DNA from 2 places in the Heyndrickxia sp. MSNUG genome. Region 1 is predicted to be linked to the other one. Evidence: riboswitches for the same ligand, from Rfam matches in the RefSeq annotation. Region 1 holds a riboswitch; the other holds the start of a gene.
The links. Region 1 has a riboswitch for S-adenosylmethionine ahead of AABM38_RS05130 (sugar ABC transporter substrate-binding protein). Riboswitches for the same ligand answer to the same signal wherever they lie in the genome.

Region 1 (7,201 bases):
TCATTATGGCAAAGCTACAGAGGCCAGACAACCTATATGACATGGCTGCGAGAATTCAATCATCTGTTCAGTGGAATGGATGGGAATAGAAGGGATGGCTGGAATCAGCTATCGGCTGTATACCAGGATGCCTACTTTGAATTGATTAATGGCGATCGGCTAATCAAGGAAATTTCGCCTTTGATTCCAGATATGCTTACTAATTGGCTGAAAATCACCACTCCTGCTAATAGCCTTGTTTCAGCATCATCCATCATTGCCTGGAATGAGGTGTTTCCATCCACAATCAGCGGGTCTGCCATACATGATGCCGAGACGCTCATCTTGAATTCGCGTGAATATCATGAAGGCTATGAAGATAGCATGAAGCTGTTCACAACAATCATCAAGTGGGCTGAAGAGCATGAAATCGAAGTTGGCAATCGGATTAAGTGGATGGTGCAGGAACTGAACGAGTCCAATGTCCATAACCTGCTTGTAGCAGGTATTTCAGGAAACGGAAAGTCTTCGTTTGTTAATACGATCATCGGAGAAGACTTGATTACTGCACCTACAGCAGCGGTCATTCGTTTCAACGATCAGCAAAACACTGAAATCCTGGAGATTACGGACACAGTTGTACGTGAAATTACGGATGTAAATGATTTTCAAGAAGTGGCAGGCGTACGCCGCCAAACACATAAGAATGAAACAGTTATTGATTTTAAAGCCCAGTTCCCGTTCCTGCGTGAGCATGAACTCGCTTTGATCGACACACCGGGGGTCAACCGCAATAATTACGACAAGCATCCGTTGTTTAATTACCTGCGTTTTGCAGACAGCTTACTGTTTGTTCTTAATGCGAATGACCCATTCACAGATAAGGAAAGAGAGATCCTTTCGAAGATTTCGGAGTACTTCCCTAACCTGCCGATCCACTTCCTGTTGAATAAAATGGATGTTATCTACAGCCAGCAGGAAGCGATTGAAGTATTTGATAGTACCTGGTCTGAAATCAGTCAATATTACCCTGATGCTAAAATGTTTGCCTTCTCATCAAATTATGAAAAGCAGCAGCAGCTAAAGGATTTCTCTGATTTCCTCAAAACAAATCGAAACGCCATCAACTTTGAAGAAGAGCGAACGTCGAAATTACAATTCTTTGTCAGAAGGGCGATTACTTATTTGCTTGATAAGCGGATCGAAATCGAAAATAACCATATGGAATCCATCAGCTGGAATGAAGAAATGGTCGGTAAGCTGAACGGAGCCATCAATCAGCTGGGAGATATTGAAGAGGAAAAATCACGCTCAATCCAAAAATCGTTCCGTAAAATTAAGGACGACACCCGTGCTGAAATCATCGAGAAAATTCCAGAACTGCTCCGCGGCTGTACGGATTTAGTGACGGAAGAGAGTGATTTTGGAAGGCTGCATGATGAGATTGATAAAGAAATGAATATCCGAATCCAGGAGTATCTGGATAACACGGTGCTTCCTAAATTCCATGAATCTCTAGAAGGCTGGGTACAATTTTCAAAAGAAGAATTCGATCATAGCCAGTCGTATCTGAACGAAATGGCTGAAGGCTTCAATGCGATGTATGGGGATGAACGGATTAAGCTCGAATGTGATTTCAGAGTGCTCGATGACTGGCGCCGAGATGCTGACAGGATGACAAATGGTGTCCATTATGAAAAGGTCAATATCATGCACAGATCGACTCCTCAGCAGTTCTTTTTAAAGAGTGCTGGAAAGCTTCTTGGAGTGCTGCCGCAAAATAATACGATGCTGTACAACCGTTATAAAACTTATCTTGAAACCGAAGATTACTATGAAATCGCTGTTTCGATTGCCAATAAATTTCTTCAGCAATTCGAGATTTTCGAAAAATCGATTGAGCGCGATGTGAATTTATTCTTTAAGCAGCCTTTCATTGCTCTTGAGCAAGCTGTTGAAGAGGCACGTGCAGAAATTGAATATGGTAAAAATGAGCTTGAAAAAATGAGAGTGAACCCTGAGTTGTACCGTGATCCATTAACGCTGTATGAAGTAAAACTGCGTCAATATGAATGGATGACGGCAGCTGGCAGAAGGGAGTAACTAGGAAAAGGAAGATTCCTGATTTGGGGATCTTCTTTTTTTATCCAGTCAAAGACGAATAAAATTTAATTTTCGAAATAATATTGACAATATGAGTATAGGAGATTAAAGTAAGTTTATCGATTTGCTCCGTTAACTTAATAAAGAAATTCTCTTATCAAGAGTGGCAGAGGGACTGGCCCTGTGACGCCCGGCAACCGTTCCATATGGAATTGGTGCTAAATCCTGCAAAACATTTTTATGTTTTGAAAGATAAGAGAGGAAGAATCCGTCTGTTCTTTTACGTTGATGAAACCTCTCTTTTCTAGGGAGGTTTTTTTATATGGTTGGAAAAAAGCAAATCATTCTTAAAGGGGGAAAAGACATGAAAAGAAATGGTTTGAAAAAGGTATTTTTAACAGCTGTTACGGCAGCGCTTTTGCTGACTGGCTGCGGCGGCGGGGAAACAAAGAAAGCAAGCGGACCTGTTGAAGGCGTTCCTGACCGCTTTGCCAAAGGGGAAGAAGTGAAAATCAAGGTCATCCGCAAGATTGGCGGCGATGACCATACAGCTCAGTACTTAGCTGGTGCTAAAGCAGAGGGAGAAGCGCTTGGCTTCAAGGTCGATGTATTCACTGCAAATGGCGACACGGCAAAATTCCATGATGCGATCAACCAGGCGCTTCAGCAGGATTATGATGGCTTCCTCATTTCACACGGAGATGACGCAGCGACAGTGGATGATGTCAAAAAGCTTGTTGAAAAGGGAAAGAGTGTTGTTACATTTGACTCGATTGCTGACATTGCCCAGGTTAAAGGAGTCACTCTTACTTCCCAGGACGATGAAGCACTTGCAAAACTTGCTCTAGATCAGCTTGTAAAAGAACAAAATGGTGAAGGAAATATTGTATACCTATGGGTGGATGGTTTCCCGCCAATGGTGAGAAGAAATAAAGTTTATCAAGAAACATTGAAGGCTAATCCCGGCATTAAAGAGGTTGAGAGATTCGGAGTGGCAGCTGCCGATACAAGCGTCCAAACTCAAAACGCAGTAGCAGCGATGCTGAACAAACACCCTAAAGGTGAAATCGATGCGATTTTTGCAACTTGGGATGCATTCGCAATTGGTGCTGCCCGTGCGATTAAGGAAGCCGGACGCGATGAAATCAAAATCTATGGAATCGACGTCTCCAATGCGGATCTACAGGAAATCCAGGGAGAAGGAAGCTCATGGAAATATACTGCAGCAGTAGATCCTAAATTAATTGGCGCAGTAAACATGAGAATCCTAGCGAAAAAGCTAGCAGGGGAAGATACACCTCCAACTTATGACCTTGAAGCAGCCCTGATCTCACAGGAAAAACTTCAGGAGTCAAAAGAGGCGGTCAACATGGTCAATCTTGCAGAGATCATCACAGGCTGGGGACAATCAAATGCCTTCGAAGAAGATTGGATGAAGAAATTAAAGGAACACTACAAAAAATAAGCTGTTTTGCAAAAGTATAGTAAGTTTTAATGAAAAGTGACTGCACGTCCAACAGTTTATACTTATAAAAATAGCAAGCATATTTTTTTATTGGCGAACTGGAAATGAACGAAGAGAAAGTTAGTATAAGTAATACAATAGAAACCATCTCCAGCAGACACTCTCATTTTTAGAGTGTCTGCTTTACAGATTAATAGGGGAGGATGAATCCGGATGACTGCTAAGAAACTTGAGATGAAAAGCATTACAATTGATTTTCCAGGTGTGCGGGCTCTGGATCATGTGGATTTTACCGCAGAAACAGGGAAAATCCATGCTTTAATCGGGGCAAACGGAGCCGGTAAATCCACTTTGATGAAGGTACTATCCGGAGCTTATGATCATTATTCAGGCGAGATTTTCTTTAATAGAGCAAAATTAGACATCCATGTGCCTGGGGATGCACAATGTCATGGAATCCAGACTGTGTACCAGGAGGTCGATACCGCAATCATCCCTTCGCTGACTGTGGCTGAAAACATTATGCTGAACCAGACTGTACAGAGCATGGAAAATAAGCATTGGATCAATTGGAAGCTTCTGTTTAAAAAGGCGGAAGAAATCTTATCGGGCATAAATTTTCATATTCCTGTGAAAAAACTGGCCGGCGAGCTGACTCTTGCAGAAAAGCAGATTGTGCTGATTGCTAGGGCCATTTCCAGCAACTGTACCTTTTTAATTTTAGATGAACCGACAGCACCGTTAAGCCATTCAGAAACGGGGCAACTGTTCAGGATTGTCCGTGACCTCGCGAAAAGAGATGTCGGAATTGTGTTTATATCCCATAGGATGCCGGAAATTTTTGAACTGTGTGATGAACTGACTGTCATGCGGAACGGAGAGTTTGTTGTTAAAAAGAATACCTCTGATGTGAATGCGAACCAGGTTATTGAATATATGCTCGGACGGAAGCTTGAGGATCAATTTCCGCCAGGGAACGGCGTGATCGGAGAAATTCTTCTAGAAGCAGATGGCCTGACCGATGGAGAAAAAGTCAAGAACAACCGTCTTCATGTAAAAGCGGGAGAAATCGTTGGCGTCGCCGGCCTGGTTGGAGCGGGCAAAACTGAACTGTGTAAGGCTTTGTTTGGAGCTGTTCCTAATGTTACGGGTACAGTGAAGTTAAGAGGAAAGAATCTTAGGATAAACAGCCCGAATGCTGCTGTAAAGGCAGGGATTGCTCTTGTTCCAGAAGAGAGGCGGAAGGAAGGAGTCCTTGTATCGGAATCAGTCGCCTCTAACCTAACGGCTGTTAACCTGAAAAAATTCAGCAAATTCCTTAGCTTCATAGACAGGTCAGCAGAAAGAAAAACGGCTCAGGAATATATCGAGGCATTAGGAATCAAGACACCCTCAGTGTCGGCTAAGGTTGAAAACCTTTCAGGGGGCAACCAGCAAAAAGTGGCGATTGGCAGATGGCTGATCGCTGATGCAGAGGTTTACATATTTGATGAACCAACAAAAGGTGTGGACGTGGGTGCGAAGAGGGACATTTTTGAACTGATCGTTAAACTGGCTGAGCAGGGGAAAGGTGTTATTTATGCATCTTCTGAGCTGTCAGAAATTATTGGGTTCACCAATCGTGTTTATGTCCTCTATGATGGCGAGCCGGTCAAAGAGCTTGAAACGGCAAAGACAACCGAAGAAGAATTATTATTTTATTCAACAGGAGGCAGATAGGATGGACGCCAAAATCCCTTTGCAGCACAACACTCAGCCGAAAAAGACATTCGAATTGTTCCAATTCTTATATAAGTATGGGACCATCCTGACTATTTTTGTTCTCATCGCCGTTTTTGCGGCAGCGAATCCTTCTTTTATCAGTGGGGATAACTTGATCAATATTTTAAGATCGATTTCCATCGTCACAATCATAGCGATTGGCATCACCATTTCGCTTACAGTTGATGGTTTTGATTTATCTGCTGGTTCAGTGGCATCACTATCAAACGCAGTAGTAATCTCAATGTTCGTCTGGTTTTCGCAGAATACGCTCATTGCTATTTTATCAGCCATTGCCGCTGCGCTGATCGTCGGGGCAATCAATTCTTTCGCGATCGTCAAGCTGAAAATACCTGATATGCTGATGACGCTGGCGATGATGTTCGTTATTCAAGGAACGGCCCTTACCTATACGAAAGGTGCCACCGTTTCAGAAAATATGATTATGCCTGATGGCAGCTTTTCAACAGGAACAATCAGCGCTTTCTTTGCTAAAATTGGCCAGGTGCCCTGGATCATCCTCATCATGGCTGTAGCCGTTATCGTTGTACATATCTTCCTGACCTATACAAAACATGGCCGCTATATGTACGTGATAGGCGGCAATAAAGAGGCTGCGAGACTGTCAGGGATACCAGTAAACCGTTACAAAACAGCAGCATACCTTTTATCAGCATTGTTTGCTGCTATTGGGGGGATTGTTCTCGCATCCCGCGTAATGACATCAGAAATCAGTGCTGGATCTCCTTATTTAATGGACTCGGTAGCGGCAGCATTTATCGGATTCTCCGTACTGGGAGCAGGCAAACCTAATGCATTCGGTACCTTTATCGGCGCCGTGCTGATCGGCATTCTCCAAAATGGACTTGTGATGATGTCAGTTCCTTATTATGCGATGGATATTGTAAAGGGAGCCGTGCTTGCATTCGCCCTTGGCATCACTTATTACAAGCAAAAACACTGAGGTAAAACATTGATGTAAAACATTGATGTGTATCCATAAAAGAATGGATGGCCGTAATGAAAATTAAATGGAGGCAAGAGAGAAGAATTTTACCTTGATCTTTTTAGGCATGATGGCAAGGTTGAAAAAAATGGATGATCACCTGCACGTTGAACAGCTGAAGAAAATCTGAAAATACTTGTCTCCCTGGAACTAAAGATATCGAACTCACCTGGATATAGAGGGAATATCCAGGTTTTTTATTCAAAAAAAAAGATGAAACCATTGCGGTTTCATCTAATATCGATTCATTAAAATTAATCCTCAAAAAACGGCTTGTTTGCAAAATAGTACATCCATCCCATCATGATTCCGCCGCCAATCAGGTTGCCGATCGTGACAGGGATGAGATTATGGAGTACACCTGTAAAAGTAACGGACTCAGGCTGGTCAAGCACCATGCTGATCGCAAATGTACACATATTGGCGATGCTATGCTCATAGCCAGAAATGAAAAAGCAAAAGACGAAAAGCATCATCGCGAACATTTTGGGACCGTCACCCTTCATCGACATCGGCAGGAAAAACGCCAGGCATACGAGCCAGTTACAAAGGATCCCCCTGAAAAAGAGCTCCATTGTCGGAGCAAGTGTTTTCTTTTCTGCTACGCTTAACAGGAATCCATTTACCGACGGATCATCAAATAGTCCTGTCGTGTATATCAGAAAAGCAAAAGCGGCAGCCCCAATAATATTGCCAATATAACTGAATACCCACATCCTGGCCACCTGTGCCCATGCCATCTTCTTCCTTAGAGCTGCAAAAGTATAATAAAATGTATTCCCCGTAAACAAATCACCGCCGCCATATGCAATCAGAATGATCGCTGCACCGAAAGTAATCGCAGCCATTGGATAAGCAAACGGAGAATGCTCCGAGTAAAAAAAGTT
Region 2 (7,201 bases), 1.9 Mb from region 1:
CACATTTGCCATCCTGATGGGCGCCGTGAAAGCGCAGATCCGAGGCAGGGAGGACGTCACGTTCTTTGGCAGAAGAATGGACTACAGCATCATTTATAAATCACTTACAGTAACACTCATGGCACTATTCTTAATTATTTTCGTAACAATGGTGTTGACCATTACAGAACCGGGAAAAGATTTTCTGATGTTATTCTTTGAGACAGTATCCGCCTTTGCAACAGTTGGCCTCTCAATGGGGCTGACTCCCGAACTGTCACCACTCGGGAAAATATTGATTACATTTACGATGTTCGCGGGCCGGATTGGACCGATGACACTTGCTTTTGCAGTAGCGAAAAAAAGAAAAGAAGATCATTACCGTTATCCTGCTGGAAAAGTGATGATTGGGTAGGAGGATATTTTTATGGCAAAGCAATATGCAGTAATTGGGATGGGACGCTTTGGTTCAAGTGTAGCGACTTCCCTGTACAATGAAGGAAACGAAGTACTGGCCATTGATAAAAAAGAGCAATATATCGAAGAATATAAAGAGCATGTCACCCATGCGGTGATCGGCGATTCAACAGATGAACAAACTCTCAAAGCTGTTGGAATCAGAAACTTTGATACCGTCATTGTGGCGATAGGCGACGATATCCAGGCGAGTATTCTGACAGTCCTTATCCTAAAAGAAATGGGAGTAGCCAATGTCGTTGCAAAAGCCCTTAACAAGCACCATGCACAGGTGTTGTTCAAGGTCGGTGCGGACAAAGTCATTTTCCCTGAAAGAGATATGGGGGAAAGGGTAGCCCATCAGCTGATGGCATCTCCAAATGTGCTGAATTTCATCGAGCTTTCAGATGATTACAGTATTGAAGAAATCAAGCTCCCGATGAGCATGGCAGGAAAGAACCTCATTGAAATCAACCTGCGTGCAAAATACAATATCACGGTTATTGGAGTTAAAACCGGTCCTAAGGTAGACATTTCACCGGATCCCGAGAAAACGTTAAGAGCAGAGGACATTCTCATTGTCCTTGGGGAAAATGGTGATTTAAACAAGTTTTCAAAAGTAAAATAAGACATGAGGCAGGGTGCTGTGAGCAGCCTGCTTTTTTATGTAAAAATTTTCTAACCTATCTCTGGTGATAATTTTCCATGCATGTATGGCTATTAATCTATATAATTATTTAATAAGGGTAACGAAATAATTTTCAGCCATGGCTGATATTACGAATAGAAAAGGTGAGAGTGATTGAAACAGGCGGATATATTTTTAGCGTTTTTTCGGGTAGGAATTCTTGGCTACGGAGGAGGACCATCCTCGATCCCACTTGTACATAAGGAAGTAGTAGAAAAATATAAATGGATGGACTCTGATGAATTCAGCGATATTCTTGCATTAGCAAATGCCCTGCCGGGACCAATCGCTACAAAGTTGGCTGGATATATCGGCTTCCGTGAAGCAGGCGTCTTGGGAATGTTTAATGCCCTGGCAGCGACAATTATTCCAACCATTATTTTAATGGTTCTTCTTTTGACCGGCCTGAATGCCTATAAGGATGAATCATGGGTAAGCGGCATGACTCAGGCTGTTGTGCCGGTAGTTGCTGTCATGCTTGCTGTTCTGACATGGGATTTTATAAAAAAATCCGGTGCATCCAAGCTCGGTTGGAAATGGACAGTGGTGGCGCTGGCTGGAAGTTTGCTGCTTATGCAATTCTTGCACGTACACCCAGGAATTTTAATCTTTGTTTTATTGATTGGTGCCTTGCTTAAGAAGGATGCTTCGCCTTCCGAAAATGAAAAAGTGGGAGGAGAGCAGCGATGATTTATTTTAAAATTTTTTGGGCATTTTTTATTCCGGGTATTTTAGGATACGGTGGAGGTCCTGCTTCAATTCCTTTGATTGAAAATGAAGTAGTTGACCGCTACGATTGGATGACGGTTAATGAATTTAGTGAAGTGCTCGCGATGGGTAATGCTCTGCCAGGACCCATCGCAACGAAAATGGCCGGCTATATTGGCTATTCGGAGGGTGGAATCCTCGGTGTGGTTGTCGGAGTATTTGCTTCAGTAGCTCCCTCCTTGATCTTGATGATCGGCTTACTCGGACTGCTGATGAAATTTAAAGATTCTCAGAGAGTCAAGCGACTTACACTCGTCGTTCGTCCAGTCATTGCCGTTTTGCTTGGGGTCATGACATATGATTTCTTTTTCTCCTCCTATGAAGGAGTCGGAGTGCTGCAGACAATACTAATCGGCGGCCTGAGCTTTTTGCTTATGGAAAAAATGAAAGTGCACCCTGCCTATGTCATAGCTGGTGCGCTCGTTTATGGAGCCCTTGTTTTATCATAAACAAGGGTTTTTTTGTTTTGTTAGCTTCACGATATTAAATTGGAATGATGAGAATTCAAACGTCAATTTTCAATTTTGAATACGATGAAAAAACTTCACCAAAAATATTTGGAAAAATTTTCACCTTACTCCTGCAACGATGAAAGCGATGTCATAAATTTGTTCATCAAAATATTATATTGACAAACAAATCAGAAGGTTTTATGATTTCAATTATCCAATTAAATAAGTTACTTATCAAGAGTGACCGAGGGATTAGGCCCTATGACGTCCGGCAACCTCCTTTTAGGAACGGTGCCACTTCCTGCAGAATGATTTCATTCTGAGAGATAAGTCGTATAGATATTTACGATGCCTCTTTCTGTGAATGAAAGAGGCATTTTTTCGTTTAATTCTATCCAATTGATTATTTTAAACAGTTCGGTGGCTAAACCGGGAAGCGCAGACTGCTGCGGGACTAGAAAACGGAAATATGATATTGGTATACCAATAAAGCCTCTTGGTTAACTGGAAGTCGAAATAGATTCCAGAACAGAAGAACGTTTTGATAGGGGGACAAAGCATGATAGAAGTTAAAAAATTGGTCAAGGTGTATGAAACGAAAAGTGGAACTGTAACAGGTGTTGACCATGTTTCTTTAAGGGTAAATAGGGGTGAAATTTATGGAATCGTTGGCTACAGCGGAGCAGGAAAGAGTTCCTTGCTTAGATGCTTGAATCTCCTTGAAAAGCCGACGTCGGGTGAAGTGATTATCGACGACGTGGAGCTTACTTCATTAAATAAAAGTGACCTGCGCAAAGCTCGATTGAAAATCGGCATGATTTTTCAGCATTTTCACCTGGTCAGTGCCAAAACCGTAAGTGAAAATATCGCTTTCGCATTAAAAGCAGCTGGGAACCAAAAAGGGGAAATTGATAAAAGAGTAGTCGAGCTTTTAGATATGGTGGGGCTTTCTGATAAAAAAGATGTGTATCCTGCACAATTGTCGGGTGGGCAAAAACAGCGGGTGGGCATTGCCAGGGCTCTTGCGAATAACCCTTCAGTCCTGTTGTGTGATGAGGCTACTTCAGCATTGGACCCAAGCACAACTAGATCGATTTTAGCATTGTTAAAAAAGATAAATATTGAATTAGGAATCACAATCGTTCTAATCACTCACGAAATGGAAGTAGTCAAGACGATTTGTGACAGGATGGCTGTTATGCAGGATGGGAAAATCATTGAGGAAGGAAATGTGTATGATGTGTTTGCCAACCCGCAGCAGCCGTTGACAAAGGATTTTGTCAACTCGATCCTTCAGTTTGATCTCCCGGAGAGACTGCTTGAGGAGCGTCAGGGAAAGATCATTAAAATTTACTTCCAGGGTGCGATTGCTGAGCAATCAGTCATTTCTGATGTGTTCCAAAAATTCAAAGTAAGAGGAAATATCCTTCATGGAAAGATTGAATACATACAGGAGATCCCGCTTGGAATTTTTATCATGGAGATAACAGGTGACCACAATGAGCTTGATCGTGCTATTGAGTATATTGCGTCAAGAACAAGAAATCTGGAGGTGATTCATGATGCTGCCTGAGAGTCTGATTTCCCTGCTGCCGGAATTGAACAAAGCATTCTTTGAAACAATTTATATGGTCGGAATATCAATCGTTGTAGCAATCGTCATCGGACTGCCAACGGGGGTGCTGTTATTTGTCACAGACAAGGGCTTATTCCTTGAAAATCAAATCTTTAAAAATATCGCAGGTTTCATTGTAAATATGATTCGTTCAGTCCCATTTATCATCCTCCTGATAGCCCTGCTGCCATTGGCAAACCTTATTGCCGGCACGACTATTGGGCCAACAGCAGCTTCGGTTTCGTTGTCGGTCGCTGCAATTCCATTCTTTGCAAGAATAGTAGAGCAGAGCTTCCGGGAAATCGATAAAGGAGTAATCGAAGCGGCAGTTGCAACAGGTGCAACCCCATGGATGATTATAAAGGATGTCCTCATTCCAGAAGCCCGTCCTGGAATTGTCCAGGGAGTGACCATTACGATCATCAGTCTTGTTGCTTACTCAGCGATGGCCGGGATTGTTGGAGGCGGCGGAGTTGGCGACCTTGCGATTCGTTTTGGCTATTATCGTTATGACAATACCATCATGATTACTACGGTTATTATTCTAATTTGCCTGGTCCAGCTCATTCAGTTCGGCGGGGACAGAATTGCAAGATTAGTAGATAAAAGATAAAAAAATTGGGGGTTATTTTAATGAAAAAGCTTGTGTATTCACTCATTTTATTATTATCAATCGGATTGCTTGCAGCATGCGGCAGCGATTCAGCTTCAAATGGAGATGCGAAGGAAGACAAGAAGGAAGTCACATTTGGAGCGACTTCCGGTCCTTACAGTGACATGGTTTCCAAGGCAATCAAACCATTGCTTGAGAAAAAAGGATACAAAGTGAAAGTTGTGGAATTCAGCGATTACATCCAGCCTAACTTAGCTTTATCTAAAGGGGACCTGGATGCGAATCTCTTCCAGCACAAAGTGTATATGGAGAATTTTGCAAAAGAGCATGATCTTGAATTATCAGAAGTTATTGTTGTCCCAACGGCTCCAATGGGAATCTATTCAAAGAAATTCAACTCACTTGATGAAGTAGCCGAAGGTTCTGCCATCGCTATTCCCAATGATCCAACGAATGCAGCCCGCGCATTCTTGATTCTTGAAGACGCAGGTTTGATTACCCTTGACCCGAACGCTGATCCACTGACTGTTTCCGAAAAGGATGTAAAAGATAACGTCAAGAACCTGCAGTTCAAGCCAATTGAAGCAGCACAGCTGCCAAGAGCAGTAGAGAGTGTAGATCTTTCAGCCGTTCCAGGAAACTTTGCACTGGCAGCAAAAATGAACCTGCTTGATGCCCTCCAGCTTGAAAAAATGCCTGACCAGTACCGCAATCGTGTTGTCATTAATACAAAAGACGAGAATGCACAATTTGCGAAAGATATTAAAGAAGTAGTAGAATCAGCAGAATTTGAAAAAGTAATTGATGAAGAGTTTAAAGGCTTTGGTAAGCCTGAGTGGATGGAATAGGCTTGTACTTAGCAGTTAGGTTTATTTTCGTCGCAATATATCTTTTATAATAGTCATTACCAAGTCCCCTGAGACCTGATGAATATTCAGAGTTTCATGGGACTTATTCATTTTTATGGCGCTCTCCCCTATAAATTGGTTAATATATTAACAGAGATTTCTTTTTGTTATGCTAACGGAAAAAACATAAATGGTTACAGAGGGAGAATTATGAATACACAAGATAAGAGATCAAGACACTTGGCAGCTATATCGCTGGCAATTATGGGAGTAGGTTTCCTCGCAACGATTCCGTTTCAGGAATCATTCATTGGAAAACTATTAATGGGCGGATTTGAAGCTGGCCTTGTAGGCGGACTTGCTGACTGGTTCGCCGTTACTGCGCTCTTCAGGCACCCAATGGGCATCCCGATTCCACATACTGCACTCCTGCCTAAAAATCGTGAAAAGGTGACACACGCATTAATCAATATGCTCGAGAATGATTGGCTCACGAAAGAGAGCATCATGGATAAGTTCAAGCAGATTCATATTCTGGATAAAATTTTTGAGACAGTGGAAAAAGAACTGCATTCTGATTCTGTGAAAAAAAATATACAATCCTTCAGTCTTGAGATTGCGAACAAAGTTGATGTGGAAAAATTTGTTCCTTCCATTGAAAAGGAGATCAAAAACTTCCTGCTTACAGCTGATGTCTCAGTGCTTTTACAAAAGGCTTCAAGTCATGTGTTAGCTAAGCAATACGATGAAGCCGCATTTAATTATGTCCTGGAGGAAACTGAAAAGTGGGCATCCAAAGAGGAAGCGAAAATGGTCCTCGGCAAGCTTGGCAAGCAGGCAATTGAGACTACCCAGGCAGACGGATTGCTAAAATTCGCGATTCAATCTTTCAGCAATATGATCACCGAAGAGAAAATCGGCAATATGCTGCAGTCTTTCATTTTAAAAAGAATGAAAAACCTTAAACAAAGCGACAATCGATACAGGCACATGATTCTTGAGAAGGTTCGCAAAGAGCTCGGAAGCATTGATGAACGAGAAGTGCTGATGTTAGAAATCCAAAGCTGGAAAAATAAAATGGTGGAAGAGCTGGAGATTTCAAACCAAATCAAAGAAGTGCTCTTAAAGTTCAAAAGCCGTGTAATCTCGTTTATTGAAAAAGAGAGCTTTGTTGATGATCACGTAATCCCGGTCGTGAACAAATTCATAAATGAGATTAAGAATGATCCTGAAAAAGTGGCAGGCATTGAGAGATGGCTTCATACAAAACTTGCTGGTCTGATTGAAAGGAACCATTCAAAGATCGGCAAGCTGGTTAGGGAAAACCTCGACAAACTCGATACAGAAACATTGATCGACATGATGGAAAACAATATCGGAAAAGACCTGCAGTGGATCAGGGTCAATGGTGCGGTTTGCGGCTTCCTGATTGGAATTGGGCTGACGATCTTTAAACTTCTTATTATGTAAAATAACAATATACACTCGATTTTTCATCGATTCTGTCATCAGAAAAAGAGTTCATCAGGTAAAATAAACACCATAGCAGAGAAAATCCCTGCATCGCGCTAAGCCATTAAGAGCCGCGGTACAGGGATTTTTTTAGCTTAGGCTGTGTTAAACTTGTCTGTTGATTTCCGCTCCAGGCGCTTCGCTTTCCGGGGGGCGTCAGGTGAGCCTCCTCGTCGCTTTGCTCCTGCGGGGTCTCACCTTGGCCGCTGATCCCCCAGGAGTCTGCGCGCCTTCCGCTCCAATCAACAGGTGCTAAAAAATCAACATTGT

Region 2: another riboswitch for S-adenosylmethionine. It lies ahead of AABM38_RS19875 (methionine ABC transporter ATP-binding protein); the one in region 1 lies ahead of AABM38_RS05130 (sugar ABC transporter substrate-binding protein).

What each region holds. Positions count from the first base shown of each region.
Region 1 is NZ_CP150978.1:1,034,537-1,041,737, forward strand. Features, by position in the region: gene AABM38_RS05125 (dynamin family protein) at 1-2,082, shown strand, start outside; SAM riboswitch class I at 2,234-2,341, shown strand; gene AABM38_RS05130 (sugar ABC transporter substrate-binding protein) at 2,447-3,547, shown strand; gene AABM38_RS05135 (sugar ABC transporter ATP-binding protein) at 3,761-5,266, shown strand; gene AABM38_RS05140 (ABC transporter permease) at 5,268-6,272, shown strand; gene AABM38_RS05145 (formate/nitrite transporter family protein) at 6,569-7,201, opposite strand, start outside.
Region 2 is NZ_CP150978.1:3,955,539-3,962,739, reverse strand. Features, by position in the region: gene AABM38_RS19895 (TrkH family potassium uptake protein) at 1-394, shown strand, start outside; gene AABM38_RS19890 (potassium channel family protein) at 407-1,063, shown strand; gene AABM38_RS19885 (chromate transporter) at 1,238-1,813, shown strand; gene AABM38_RS19880 (chromate transporter) at 1,810-2,340, shown strand; SAM riboswitch class I at 2,572-2,676, shown strand; gene AABM38_RS19875 (methionine ABC transporter ATP-binding protein) at 2,903-3,916, shown strand; gene AABM38_RS19870 (methionine ABC transporter permease) at 3,906-4,571, shown strand; gene AABM38_RS19865 (MetQ/NlpA family ABC transporter substrate-binding protein) at 4,592-5,419, shown strand; gene AABM38_RS19860 (DUF445 domain-containing protein) at 5,630-6,889, shown strand.